Regions from separate parts of the Streptomyces sp. NPDC053048 genome, predicted to be linked through region 3. Evidence: riboswitches for the same ligand, from Rfam matches in the RefSeq annotation. Region 3 holds a riboswitch; each other region holds the start of a gene.

Region 1 (4,466 bases), on a different contig from region 3:
GCGTACATCGAGCTGAGCTTGCCGATGGTGGGCGAGGCCATGAAGAGGTTCAGCGACTGGCTCTGGTCCAGGTACGGCGTACGGGCCGCGGCCATGTCGATCAGGGCGCGCTGCGGGATCTCCCAGGCGGTGCGGTACAGGTCGCGCACCTCCTGCGGGATCCACTTCAGGTCCTGGATCGAGCCGTTGGCGTCCGTCATCGCGTCGCGGGTGGTGCGGTCCCACACGCCGAGCTTCTTGAGGTCCTCCACCAGGTAGGTGTTGACCTGCAGGAACTCACCCGAGAGCGTCTCGCGCTTGAAGAGGTTGGAGACCTGCGGCTCGATGCACTCGTACACACCCGCGATGGAGGCGATGGTCGCCGTCGGGGCGATGGCGAGCAGCAGCGAGTTGCGCATGCCGACCTCGGCGATGCGGGCGCGCAGCGCCTCCCAGCGCTCGGCCCAGGCCGGGACGGCGTTCGGGTAGTGGTCGGGGTGCAGCACACCGCGGGCGGTGCGGGTCGCGGCCCAGGCCGGGTGCGGGCCGTTGCGCTCGGCGAGGTCGGCGGAGGCCTCGTACGCCGCGAGCATGATCCGCTCGGAGATCTTGGTGGACAGGGCCTTCGCCTCGGCGGAGTCGAAGGGCAGGCGCAGACGGAAGAAGACGTCCTGCAGACCCATCAGGCCCAGGCCCACCGGGCGCCAGCGGCTGTTGGAGCTGCCGGCCTGCTCGGTCGGGTAGAAGTTGATGTCCACGACGCGGTCGAGGAAGGTGACGGCCGTACGCACCGTACGGTCGAGCTTCTCCCAGTCCATCTCGCCGTCGGCGCCCAGGTGCTGCGCCAGGTTGACCGAGCCCAGGTTGCAGACCGCGGTCTCGCCGTCGTCGGTGACCTCGAGGATCTCGGTGCACAGGTTCGAGGAGTGGACGACCGCGCCCTTCTCGGCCGTCTGGTTGGCGGTGCGGTTGGCCGCGTCCTTGAACGTCATCCAGCCGTTGCCGGTCTGCGCGAGGGTGCGCATCATCCGGGCGTAGAGCACGCGGGCCGGGATCTGCTTGACGGCCTTGCCCTCGGCCTCGTACCGGCGGTAGGCGGCGTCGAACTCGTCGCCGTAGAGGTCGACCAGGTCCGGCGTGTCGGCGGGGGAGAACAGCGACCAGTCGGCGTCCGCCTCGACGCGGCGCATGAACTCGTCCGGGATCCAGTGCGCGATGTTGAGGTTGTGGGTGCGGCGGGCCTCCTCACCGGTGTTGTCGCGGAGCTCCAGGAACTCCTCGATGTCCGCGTGCCAGGTCTCCAGGTAGACGCAGGCCGCGCCCTTGCGCCGGCCGCCCTGGTTGACGGCCGCGACGGAGGCGTCGAGGGTGCGCAGGAACGGCACGATGCCGTTGGAGTGGCCGTTGGTGCCGCGGATCAGCGAGCCGCGGGAGCGGATGCGCGAGTACGACAGGCCGATGCCGCCCGCGTGCTTCGACAGGCGCGCCACCTGGTGGTAGCGGTCGTAGATCGAGTCCAGCTCGTCCAGCGGGGAGTCCAGCAGGTAGCAGGACGACATCTGGGGGTGGCGGGTGCCGGAGTTGAACAGCGTGGGGGAGGACGGCAGGTAGGAGAGCGTGCTGGTGAGCCGGTAGAGCTCGGCGACGTCGTCCAGGGCGCGCTCGGAGTGGTCCTCGGCCAGGCCGCAGGCCACGCGCAGCAGGAAGTGCTGCGGGGTCTCGATCACGTTGCGGGTGATCGGGTGGCGCAGCAGGTAGCGGCTGTGCAGGGTGCGCAGGCCGAAGTAGCCGAAGCGGTCGTCGGCGCCGCCGGCGAGGGCGGCGTCCACCAGGGCGTCCAGGCGCTCGGCGTGCGCGGCCACGAACGCGGCGGTCTCGTCCGCGATCAGGCCCTCGCGGTGGCCGGTGGCGACCGAGGCGGAGAAAGAGGTGGCACCCTCGCCGGCCGCCTCGTCGGCGATGGCGCGGGTGAGCAGCCGGGCGGCGAGCCGGGAGTACTCCGGCTCCTCCGAGATCAGGCCGGCGGCGGCCTCGGTGGCGAGGGAGCGCAGCTCGGCCTCGTCCGACGCGGCGCTGCGGCCGCGCAGCGCGGCGGCGGCGACCTTGCCGGGGTCGGTGGAAGGCAGATCTGCGGTGAGATCGGTCAGGGTGCGCAGCAGCGCGGTCCCGGGACCGCCGCTCGCCTCCGCGTTCGCTGAAACCGGATCTGCGGGCGCGATGGTCACGTGTGGCTCTCCCTCGCTCGGCTGGGTGGGCCGGGCGGGAGAGCGCGACGGTCGCGTACGGGCATGCCGACCGGACCGGGGCATGCCGCGTAGGCGTCCGTCGGCCCAACCCGCGGGGCCCGGACGAATTCAACGCCCATGGCCGAGCCCAGGGCAGGCTCGGTGGTGGGCGGCTGACGGCAGGTCCTCGGACTACAGGTGCGCTGGGTATATGCGCACACATACACCGTTGCGGGACAGTTCCGGATTTCCACCGGATTCCCCTGCGACATCAGCGAGGATGAGCATACATCTAGTGCCGCCCTCCGCACGCGCCCCCACATGTTGTGTCGTCCCGTCATGAGACGGTCGCGGAATGTGCTAACGGGCGGGCTCCGTAAGGCCTCCACAAGGGTACGGACACGCACGGCAGAGGGCCGCCACAGCCCCTGGACGGGGGTGCGACGGCCCTCTTGGTGGAGGCGGGGCGGACGGGCCCGCCAGGGTGGGGTCAGTGGCCGCCAGGGGCCCCCGCGGTGGCCGGGGGGAGGTCCCGGCTCACGCCCGGGTCGCCGGCGTCGGCCGTGTAGTCCGACGGCTTCGTCTCGTCCACGCCGTCCGGCGCGCGGAGGGCCTTCAGGAGGAAGGTCGCGACGATGACGACGATCACATTGAGCGCGAAGGCGGTGAGGCCGATGTAGCCCTTCTCGCCGATGAGGGGGATGAGGTTGGTGTTCCCGAAGTGGGCCTGGGTGGCGCTCGGCGTCTCGTACGCCCGCCAGGTCCCGTAGGCCATGCCGGCCGCCCAGCCCGCGAGCAGGGCCCAGCGGTGGAACCAGCGGGTGAAGAGGCCGCCGACGAGCGCGGGGACGGTCTGCAGGATCCAGATGCCGCCGAGCAGCTGGAAATTGATGGCGACCGTTTTGTCCATGGTGAGGACGAAGACGAGCGCTCCGACCTTGACCAGCAGGGAGGCGAGCTTGGAGACCTTCGCCTCGTGCTCGGGAGAGGCGTCCGGTTTGAGGAAGTCCTTGTAGATGTTGCGGGTGAACAGATTTGCGGCGGCGATCGACATGATGGCCGCCGGGACCAGCGCCCCGATGCCGATCGCGGCGAACGCCACGCCCGTGAACCAGTCCGGGAACATGTCCTCGAACAGCTGGGGGATCGCCAGCTGTCCGTTCTTCACCTTCACCCCGGCGGCCAGGGCCATGAAGCCGAGCATCGCCAGCAGGCCGAGCATCAGGGAGTAGAGGGGAAGGATGGTGGTGTTGCGGCGGATGACATTGCGGCCCTTGCTGGAGAGGACCGCCGTCACCGAGTGGGGATAGAGGAAGAGCGCCATCGCCGAACCCAGCGCGAGCGTGGCGTACGCCCACTGCGCCTGTGCGCCGGTGACGAGGGAGCCTCGCGGTTTGCCCGTTGCCGGGTTTTCGGCCGCGAACGCGTCACCGGCCTTCGCGAAGATGTCGTCGAAGCCGCCCAGCCGGATCGGGATGTAGATGATCGCCACGATGATGACGATGTAGATCAGCGTGTCCTTGACGAAGGCGATCAGCGCGGGCGCCCGCAGCCCCGCGGAGTAGGTGTAGGCCGCGAGCACGCCGAAGGCGATCAGCAGCGGCAGGTCCTTGATGAACCAGTGGGTGTTCTCGCCGCCCCCGACGCCCATGACGTCCAGTACGGCCTGAATGCCGACGAGTTGCAGGGCGATGTACGGCATTGTCGCGAGGATCCCCGTCACAGCCAGCGCAAGGGAGAGTCCACGGGAACCGAACCGGCCACGGACGAAGTCGGAGGAGGTGACATAGCCGTGCTTGTGCGCCACCGACCACAGGCGTGGCAGGAAGGTGAAGACGAGGGGATAGGTGATGATCGTGTAGGGCACGGCGAAGAACCCGGCCGCACCGGCCGCGTAGATGGCCGCCGGGACGGCCACGAAGGTGTACGCGGTGTAGAGGTCGCCGCCGAGCAGGAACCAGGTGACCCAGGTGCCGAAGGAGCGCCCGCCCAGTCCCCACTCGTCGAGGTTGTCCGCGTTCTCGGCCTGCCGCCACTTGGAGGCCATGAAGCCCATCACGGTGACGGCCAGGAAGAAGAAGAGGAAGACGGCGAGCGCCACGCCGTTCACGCCGTCCTTCACCGTCCCTCACCGCCCCGGCGCGCGGCGTCGTGCCGGCGGACGATGACATAGGCGACGACCGTGAGGAGTGTCGAGATGACGACCCACAGCATCTGGTACCAGTAGAAAAAGGGAATACCGATGAAGGCCGGTGTGAGCCG
Region 2 (4,466 bases), on a different contig from region 3:
CGCGCCGACCAGGCGGTCCTCGGAGGCGCCGACCGGCAGTTCGACCATGCGGGCGGGGCGGGCCTCGCCCGTACCGCCGTCGTGCGGCCCGTCGGGGCAGGTGGGGTCCGGGGCGGCCGGATCGCAGGAGAACCGGCAGCCGGGGACCGTCACGACCTCGGGCAACAGCGAGGAGAGGGCTCGGACGGTGGTGGTCTTCGCCGTTCCCTTCTCACCCCGTACGAGGACGCCGCCGACGGCGGGCGAGACGGCGTTGAGCAGCAGCGCCAGCCGCAGGCTGTCCATGCCGACGATCGCGCTGAACGGGTAGGTGGCCGAGGCCATCAGTGCTTACCCCCTGTGTCGTGGTCCGGCGCCGGCACGGCCGGCGCCCCCGGCGGTATGAACGGGAAACCGGCCGGCACCCCGTCCTCGATCAGCCGCAGCAGCGCGTCCGTGTCCGCGTGTTCCTCGATCAGGTCGCCCAGGCGGTCCAGCTGTTCTTCGCGCAGTGCCGCGAACGACGTGTCCGGGGCCGGGACGAACGCCCGTCCCGCCGCCTTCGCCACGCGGCGCAGGAACGCGCGCCGGAAGCCGTCGCTCTCCAGCGAGCCGTGCCAGTGGGTGCCCCATACGGCGCCGACCCGGCAGCCGTCCAGGAAGGGTTCGTCACCGCCCCGGACGTCCGCGACGCCGTGGTGGATCTCGTAGCCCTCGACGTGCTCGCCCAGGGCCTCGCCCACCGGCCGGGCCAGGGTCTTCCCGGCCGCGAACCGCACCCGTACCGGCAGGAGCCCCAGTCCCTCGACCACTCCGGCGCGGGACTCGACCTCGTCCTCGATCCGCTCGCCCAGCAGCTGGAAGCCGCCGCAGATGCCCAGGACCGGGCGGCCCTCGGCCGCCCGGCGGGCCAGCGCGTCCGCGAGGCCGCGCTCGCGCAGCCAGGCCAGTGCCCGGACCGTTCCGCGGGTGCCCGGCACCACGGCGAGGTCGGCGTCGGCCAGTTCCTCCGGCCGGTCCACGAACCGCACGACGACGCCCGGCTCGGCCGCCAGCGCGTCCACGTCCGTGAAGTTGGACATCAGCGGCACCGCGCACACCGCCACCCGCAGCACGTCGGCGCCGTGCGGCGGGGCCACCACCGACTCGCGCACGGCACCGCGCAGCGAGACGCGCAGGCCGTCCTCCTCGTCGATGCCCAGACCGTGCGCGAACGGCAGCACGCCGAACGTCCGCCGGCCCGTCAGGTCGCGCAGCATCTCCAGGCCCGGCTCCAGCAGGCTCACGTCGCCGCGGAACTTGTTGACGATGTAGCCCGCTATCAGCTCCTGGTCCTCGGCCGAGAGGAGCGCGGTGGTGCCGAAGAAGGAGGCGAAGACGCCGCCGCGGTCGATGTCGCCGACGACGACCACGGGCAGCCGGCCCGCCCGTGCGATGCCCATGTTGACGATGTCGCTGCGCCGCAGGTTGATCTCGGCCGGGCTGCCGGCGCCCTCGCAGATGACGGCGTCGTGCGTGCGCCGCAGCTCCTCCAGGCACTCGGTGACCGTGCCGAACAGCTGCTCCTGGCGGCCCGCGTGGTAGCCGCGCGCGCTGAGTTCGCCGACGGGCCTGCCCATCAGCACCACCTGGCTGCTGCGGTCGCCACCCGGCTTGAGCAGCACCGGGTTCATCAGCGCGCTCGGCTCGACGCGCGCGGCGGCGGCCTGCATGGCCTGCGCGCGCCCTATCTCCGCGCCCTCGCGCGTCACATACGAGTTGAGCGACATGTTCTGCGCCTTGAACGGCGCGACCTTGACGCCCTTGCGGACCAGCCAGCGGCAGATCCCGGCGGTCACCACGCTCTTGCCCGCGTCGGAGGTCGTGCCGGCCACCAGCAGGCCCCCGCCCCTCCCAGCCGTCACCGACAACGCTTCCTCCTCGTCACGGCCGCCACGGCCGTCCTCGTCAGCACGGCCGTAGCCAGGGCCAGTACCGACACCCGGCGCGAGAGCCGTACCGCGCGTTCGATGTCCCCCACCTCGACGGGCCGGTTCTCCGCGCCCAGCACCGGACGGTGTTCGACGCGGCCCGCGTAGGCGAGGGTGCCGCCCAGCCGTACCCCGAGGGCCCCGGCGAAGGCGGCCTCGACGGGGCCGGCGTTGGGGCTGGGGTGGCGGGAGGCGTCGCGCCGGGCCACGCGCAGGGCGCCGCGCGGGTCCGGGCCCGCGAGGACGGCGAGGGCGGCGGTGAGCCGGGCGCCGGGCCAGCCGGCGACGTCGTCGAGGCGGGCGGAGGCCCAGCCGAAGCGCCGGTGGCGGGGGGACTTGTGGCCGACCATCGCGTCGAGGGTGTTCACGGCCCGGAAGCCCGCGAGGCCGGGGACGCCGGCGAGCGCGCCCCACACCAGGGCGCCCACGACGGCGTCGGAGGTGTTCTCGGCGACGGACTCCACGACCGCGCGCGCGATCTGCTGCTCGTCCAGTGCCTGCGGGTCGCGTCCGCACAGGTGGGGCAGCCGTTCGCGGGCGGCCGCGAGGTCGCCGGCGGCGAGCGCGGCGCCGACGGCGCGTGCCTCGCGGCCCAGGGACGTGCCGCCCAGCACGGCCCAGGTGACGGCGGCGGTCAGGGCGATGCCGGCCGTGCGGGAGCGGCGTGCGGCACTGGCCAGCAGGGCGGCGCCGACCGCGGTGCCACCGGCGCACAGCGCGGTGTGCAGGGCGCCGGCGCCGCGGTGGTCGCGCCACAGGCGCTGTTCGACGGCGTGCGCGGCCCGGCCGAAGGCGGCCACGGGGTGGCCGCGGCGCGGGTCGCCGAGGACGAGGTCGCAGGCGAAGCCGAGCGCCGCACCGCACGCGAAACCGATGGGGTCGTGACGCGTCGCGCGCATGGGGTCAGGCCGCCGTCGTGCCTTCGGGGAGCCGGGAGCGGGTGGGCGGTATGCGACGGCCGGGCATGGCGATGTGTCCTCACTCAGGGTCCGCGCCCTGGCTCGACGTGACCGGCGACCAGAGTCTCCTGGCTCCCGGATCGGCGTCGCTCCGGCCTTCCAGCCCGTGGTGGCGGGCCGTGGCCGTCGGTGGAGGACGCTCCCCGGTGACAGTGGCGGGACCGCGCCGGATTCGCACCGGCTTCCTCTGCTGTCGCCGTTTGGCTCCGGAAGTCCACCACGGCCCGGGAAGGGCAGTCAACTCACCCTGACCTGCGGTGAGGCTGCCGGCCACGGGTGGGGCGGCGGGCGACGCGGGCAACGACGAAGCGCCGGTCCGGCGGTGCCGGACCGGCGCTGTCGTGCGCACGGGTGCGAGGCCGCGGTGAGGCGGCGGTCAAGCGGTGATCAGGCGACGATCAGGTAGATGCCGTAGCCCACGGCGGCCGCGCACAGCGCGAAGCAGGTGTACGCGCCGATGCGGGCCGGCGCGCTCGGGCCGGTGGCCGGGGCGCCGGCCGTGGCCTGCGCCTTGCGGGACGTGCCGACGATGCCGAGGGTGAAGACGGCCACGAGGGCGATGGTGAAGACGAGGCTGACGCCGAAGACCTGGCCGAGAGCTGCCCAGTCGATGTTCATGTGGTTCTCCTCCGTTGCCCGGCGGTCAGCCGGTCGTCGCGGGGGCGGGGGCGGGGGCGGGAGCGGCGGCCGGGGTGACGGCGGGGCCGGCCGGCGGCGGGGCGACGGCCTGCAGGGCCGCGGTGACCACGCCGACGGGCTCGGCCGGGACGGAGACGCCCTGCGGCTCGTTCAGGTCGTTGACGTTGTCGTGGGTGACCGGCTTGCGGCGCGAGGCCAGCCAGATCGCGCCGCAGGCGGCCACGGCCAGGACGGCCACCGCGGTGACGCCCCAGTCGCCCTGGTCGGCCAGGAGCGCGGCACCGCCACCGACGAGGCCGGCGGCCGGGAGCGTCAGGCCCCAGGCGGCGACCATGCGGCCGGCGGTGGACCAGCGCACCACGCCGCCCTTGCGGCCCATGCCCGCGCCCATGACGGCGCCGGAGCAGACCTGGGTGGTGGAGAGCGCGAAGCCGATGTGGGACGAGGCCAGGATGGTGACGGCGGCGCCGGTCTGGGCGGCGAAACCCTGCGGCGGCTGGATGTCGGCCAGGCCCTTGCCGAGGGTGCGGATGATGCGCCAGCCGCCGAGGTAGGTGCCGAGCGCGATGGCGATGCCGGCGGAGGCGATGACCCACATAGGCGGGTCGGCGTCGGCGCCCAGCGCGCCGCCGGAGATCAGCGCGAGGGTGATGACGCCCATCGTCTTCTGGGCGTCGTTGGTGCCGTGGGCGAGCGAGACCAGGGCCGCCGAGGCGATCTGGCCGGCGCGGTAGCCCTTGGCGCTGGCCTCGGGGTCGGTGTTGCGCGCCAGGCGGTAGGTCATCCGGGTGGCCAGCACGGTCGCCAGGCCGGCCACGACCGGGGCGACGACGGCGGGGATGAGGACCTTCATGACGACGGCGTCACCGTGGACGGCGCCCGTACCGACGGAGGCGATGGTCGCGCCGATCAGGCCGCC
Region 3 (4,466 bases):
GCACGGCCGCCCACTCGCCGTTCACCTCGGCGAACTCGGCCCTGATCCGGACTCCTCCCGGCCGGACGCCCACACCTACGCCCAGCAGGTAGCGGAGCACCTTCTCGCGTCCGACGACCGGCCGGCGTGCGGCGGACACCTGTCCGCCGCCGTCGGCCCAGGCGACCACGTCCTCGGCCAGCAGCTGTTCCAGCCCGGCGACATCGCCGTCCAGGGCGGCGGCGAAGAAGCGCTCGACGATCTCCCTGCGCTGTCCGTCGTCGACGTCGAAGTGCCTGCGCGGCGACTGGAGCCGTTCGCGGGCCCGGCGGTGCAACTGCCGTGAGTGGACCTCCTCGATACCGACGGCCTCGGCGATCTCCCGGTGGCTGTGCCCGAAGGCTTCACGCAGGACGAACACCGCGCGCTCGGCCGGAGTGAGCCGCTCCATGAGGGTGAGCAGGGCGAGCGACACCGACTCGCGCTGCTCGGCGGTCTCCAGCGGGCCGAGCCGGTCGGCGGCGGCCGTACGGGTGAGGACCGGCTCGGGGAGCCAGGGCCCCACGTACAGCTCCCGCCGGGCACGGGCGGAGGTGAGGTGGTTGATGCAGAGGTTCGTCATGACCTTGGTGAGCCAGGCGGCCGGTGTGCGGATCCCGGCGGGATCGACCGTGCTCCAGCGCAGATACGTGTCCTGCACGACGTCCTCGGCTTCGCTCGCCGAACCGAGCATCCTGTACGCGAGCGCGAAGAGCCGGGGCCGGTGCGATTCGAACTCCTCGGGGGCTTCCATGGTCATGTCCGTAGCATGCCAGGCGTTGCCACGTCCCCTGACGGGCAGTAAGGTCGGTCGGGTGACTGCCGGGTCGGCCATGGGCCATACACGAGTTGGGTCCCCGGCCTCGGCGTGAGTTCGAGGCGGGCACGGGGCCCGCCCATTCCTCCGCGTCTTCGCTTCCCTGAGAATCCCGAGACCCGGAGATACACCACGATGCCTCACGCCCAGTCCCCGCACACCACCGAGCTGCCGGAAACCGCCGTCCAGCTGAACCACACCGCTGTCTACGCCAGTGACCGGCAGTTGTCCGCCGAGTTCATCGCCGCGATCCTGGGGCTGGAGGTCGGTGCGCCGTTCGGCCCGTTCCTGCCCGTCGATCTCGGCAACGGCGTGACGCTCGACTACTACGAGATGAGGGACGAGCCGATCCAGTCGCAGCACTACGCGTTCCTCGTGCCCGACGGGCGGTTCGACGCCATGATCGACCGCCTCGAGGCGGTCGGGGTCACCTACTACGCCGACCCCGCCCACACCGACCCCGGCCGGATCAACAACCTCTTCGGCGGCCGCGGCGTGTACTTCGACGACCCCGACGGCCACAACATGGAGATCATGACCCGGCCCTACGTCCGTCCCTAGGGCGTGCCGCCCCGCCCCGCGGGCCCGGCTTCCGGCGCGTCGAGGACCGGGACCGGGCGGGGGCGGCTGTCGGCGTCGATGGCGACGAAGGTCAGCTGAGCGGTGGCGACTTCGGCCGTGGGCCCGGAGGCGTTCCACCGCTCGGCGGTGACGCGGACGCCCACGTCCATCGACGTGCGTCCGGCCCGCTCCAGCTCCGCGTGCACGGTGAGGAGGTCCCCGGCCCGTACCGGGGCGAGGAACGCCATGCGGTTGACCGAGACGGTGACCGCCGGGCCGTTCGCGTGGCGCCCGGCGGCGGCCGCCGCGGCGTCGTCGATCAGTTTCATGATGACGCCGCCGTGGATGGTGCCGTAGAGGTTGGTGTCGTGCTCGCTCATGATGTGGGCCAGCGTCACGCGCGAGTCGGCCGGGGACTTGTGCCCGGGGCCGGCGGCCAGTTGGGTGTCGATGGTCACGGAACTCTCCTTCGCGAGTTCTCGACGACCCCGCGGGCGGGATCCGCGCGAAGGACAGGAAGGTGCCCCCCCCTGCCGCCGCCGACCCGCCCTCGAGGTCCCGGTGTAACCGCGCCCCACGGTGGCGCGCGGGCAGTGGCAGGTCTTCGGACTCGCGGGCGCGCCTGCTCTTCGAGCCGGGCTCCTACAGGCCGTCGCTTCCCGGGCCCGGCCGGGCCCAGTGCGGATGACGGCGGTCGTTCCCACTCACCGCTGCGGGGCAGTCCCGGTCTCCCACCGGGTTCCCTCTTACGACGCCCCGCCTGGCGGACGGGGCGAACCGACTGCACCGCCAGCCTACGGCAGCACACGGCACCCGGTGTCAGCCGCGGGTGAAGACCAGGCTCACGTTGTGCCCGCCGAAGCCGAAGGAGTTCACCAGGCCCGCCGACCAGTCCCCGGCACGGCTCTCGCCGCGGACCACGTCCAGGTCGACGGCCGGGTCCGGCGTCTCGAGGTTGCGGGTCGGCGGCAGCATTCCGTCCCGCAGCGTCAGCAGTGCCGCGATGGCCGCCACGGCGCCGGACGCGCCCAGCATGTGACCGGTCATCGACTTCGTGGCCGTCACCGCCGCGTGCCGGCCGATCGCCTTGCCGACCGCCTCCGCCTCCGCCAGGTCGCCCGACTCGGTGGACGTGGCGTGCGCGTGGACGTTGTCGATGTCCCGGGGTACGAGGTCCGCGTCGCGAAGGGCCGTCCGGATGGCATGGACCTGCCCCTCCGCGTCCGACGCGGTGATGTGGTGCGCGCTGGAGGAGACCGCGGCACCCGACAGCCTGCCGTAGGTGCGGGCCGAGCGGGCACGCGCGAACCCGGCGCGCTCCAGGACCACCACACCCGCGCCCTCGGCCATGACGAAGCCGCTGCGGCCTGCGTCGAAGGGACGGGACACCGCCGCCGGGTCTCCCTGGTCCGTGGACAGGGCCTTCATCTGCGCGAACGCGGCAATACAGAACGGGTGCAAGGACGCCTCGACGCCGCCGGCCACCACGATGTCGGCCCGTCCGGCCCGGATGAGGTCGAGGCCCATCGCGATGGCTTCCGCTCCGGACGCACAGGCGCTGACCGGCGTCCGCGCGCCGCCCCGTGCGCCCAGGTCCATGCTGACCCACGCCGCCGGCCCGTTGGGCATGAGCATGGGCACGGTGAACGGGGAGAGACGGCGTGCGCCCGACTTCTCGTAGATGTCGTCCTGCGCGAGCGTGGTGAGGATGCCGCCGGTGCCGGTACCGATGACGACGGCGAGCCGCTCGGGCTCGACCTGCGGCCGCCCGGCGTCCTCCCACGCCTCGCGGGCGCTGACCACCGCCATCTGCTCGCACCGGTCCCACTTGCGGGCCTCCACCCGCTCGAGCAGGTCCGCCGGCTCGACGGGCAGCCGGCCGGCCACCCGCACCGGCAGGTCCGCGGCCCACTCCTCCCCCAGCCCCGTCACACCGGACTCCCCGGCCAGCAGGCCCTTCCACGACCGCGCCGCGCCGACGCCGAGGGGGGTCATCGCCCCCATGCCCGTTATCAGCACCTCGTCGCTGAAGCTCATCCTCGCCCCTCCATGTGTACGTAGGAAATCAACAAGGCGCGAGGTGATCCTCATGCCCCATCAGATCCTTCACAAAGGAGAGACTGCCAGCTTGCCGCCGGGTAACCCGCTCGGTCCGGCCCACCGAATCATCGGCAGGATTCTATGAGGTATGAACAAAGAGGCGGCGCTCGCGACGGCCTCGAGCCGGCCGTGGCAGCCACCGGGCTCGACCGTGATCGCTGTTTACCATGGGGCGTATGAGCAACCGCGTCATTCACTTTCCGGAGCAAGGACTTCCAGGCTCCCTGGTCGCCTACACCGAGGCCGCCGGCCCGGAGCCGGTGGAACTCGAGCCCCGGGGCGCGGTCGAGGTCCCCGACGGGACGCGGCTGGTCTACGCGGCGGACGTCACCGGCGAGAGCCTCGCCGCGTTCGCGACGTTCCCTCCCGACGTCTTCACCGTGATCGACCTGGCCGGCGCCTCCGACGCGGCGGTCGAGGCCGTCAGGGGGCAGCACGGGCTGCGGACCCTCGTCCTGTCGGGCGACTTCACCGACCAGGGCGTCGAGGCGCTGGACGGTCTGACGTCGCTGGCGGATCTCGTCCTGGAATCACCGCGGTTCACCGGCGCGGGACTGGCGGCCCTCGTGGGCTCGCCGACCCTCGCTTCCCTGGAGACCCTGATCCTGGCCGGCGGCGGCGCGTTCGACCCCGCGTCGCTGCGCGCGCTGGCGGGCGCGCACGGCCTGTCCTCCCTCACGGTCGAGAACACGCCGGTCGACGACGCGCTGGCGGACGCCGTCCTCACCCTGACGCCCGAACTGACCGACCTGTCCCTGGCCGAGCGCCCCGGTCACGCACCGGACCCGGCCGTGCTGGAACGGCTGCTCTCGGCGGGGCTGGCCGTCAACGGCGTCGCCGCGCCCGCCGAGCACGCGGCGGCCTTCGCCCCCCTCGCCGCCGCGGCGGCCGAGGACGCCCACCGCGACGAGGACGCGGAGGAGTTCCCGGAGGAGGAGGCACAGGGCGGGGTGCTCGCCGAGGTCACCGA

The links. Region 3 has a riboswitch for cobalamin ahead of ACIG36_RS15825 (acyl-CoA thioesterase). Riboswitches for the same ligand answer to the same signal wherever they lie in the genome.
Region 1: linked by a shared signal. The riboswitch ahead of ACIG36_RS26080 (ribonucleoside-diphosphate reductase subunit alpha) and the one ahead of ACIG36_RS15825 (acyl-CoA thioesterase) in region 3 are both predicted to bind cobalamin.
Region 2: linked by a shared signal. The riboswitch ahead of ACIG36_RS04935 (cobalamin biosynthesis protein) and the one ahead of ACIG36_RS15825 (acyl-CoA thioesterase) in region 3 are both predicted to bind cobalamin.

What each region holds. Positions count from the first base shown of each region.
Region 1 covers NZ_JBITZS010000010.1:59,076-63,541, reverse strand. The annotation lists gene ACIG36_RS26080 (ribonucleoside-diphosphate reductase subunit alpha) at 1-2,204, opposite strand, end outside; cobalamin riboswitch at 2,365-2,522, opposite strand; gene mctP (monocarboxylate uptake permease MctP) at 2,695-4,326, opposite strand; gene ACIG36_RS26070 (DUF3311 domain-containing protein) at 4,323-4,466, opposite strand, start outside.
Region 2 covers NZ_JBITZS010000001.1:1,029,828-1,034,293, forward strand. The annotation lists gene ACIG36_RS04925 (putative cobaltochelatase) at 1-324, opposite strand, end outside; gene ACIG36_RS04930 (cobyric acid synthase) at 324-1,883, opposite strand; gene ACIG36_RS04935 (cobalamin biosynthesis protein) at 1,880-2,848, opposite strand; cobalamin riboswitch at 2,970-3,097, opposite strand; gene ACIG36_RS04940 (hypothetical protein) at 3,296-3,526, opposite strand; gene ACIG36_RS04945 (anion permease) at 3,552-4,466, opposite strand, start outside.
Region 3 covers NZ_JBITZS010000005.1:406,075-410,540, forward strand. The annotation lists gene ACIG36_RS15815 (RNA polymerase sigma-70 factor) at 1-778, opposite strand, end outside; gene ACIG36_RS15820 (VOC family protein) at 971-1,396, shown strand; gene ACIG36_RS15825 (acyl-CoA thioesterase) at 1,393-1,776, opposite strand; cobalamin riboswitch at 1,995-2,145, opposite strand; gene ACIG36_RS15830 (beta-ketoacyl-[acyl-carrier-protein] synthase family protein) at 2,216-3,433, opposite strand; gene ACIG36_RS15835 (thioredoxin family protein) at 3,673-4,466, shown strand, end outside.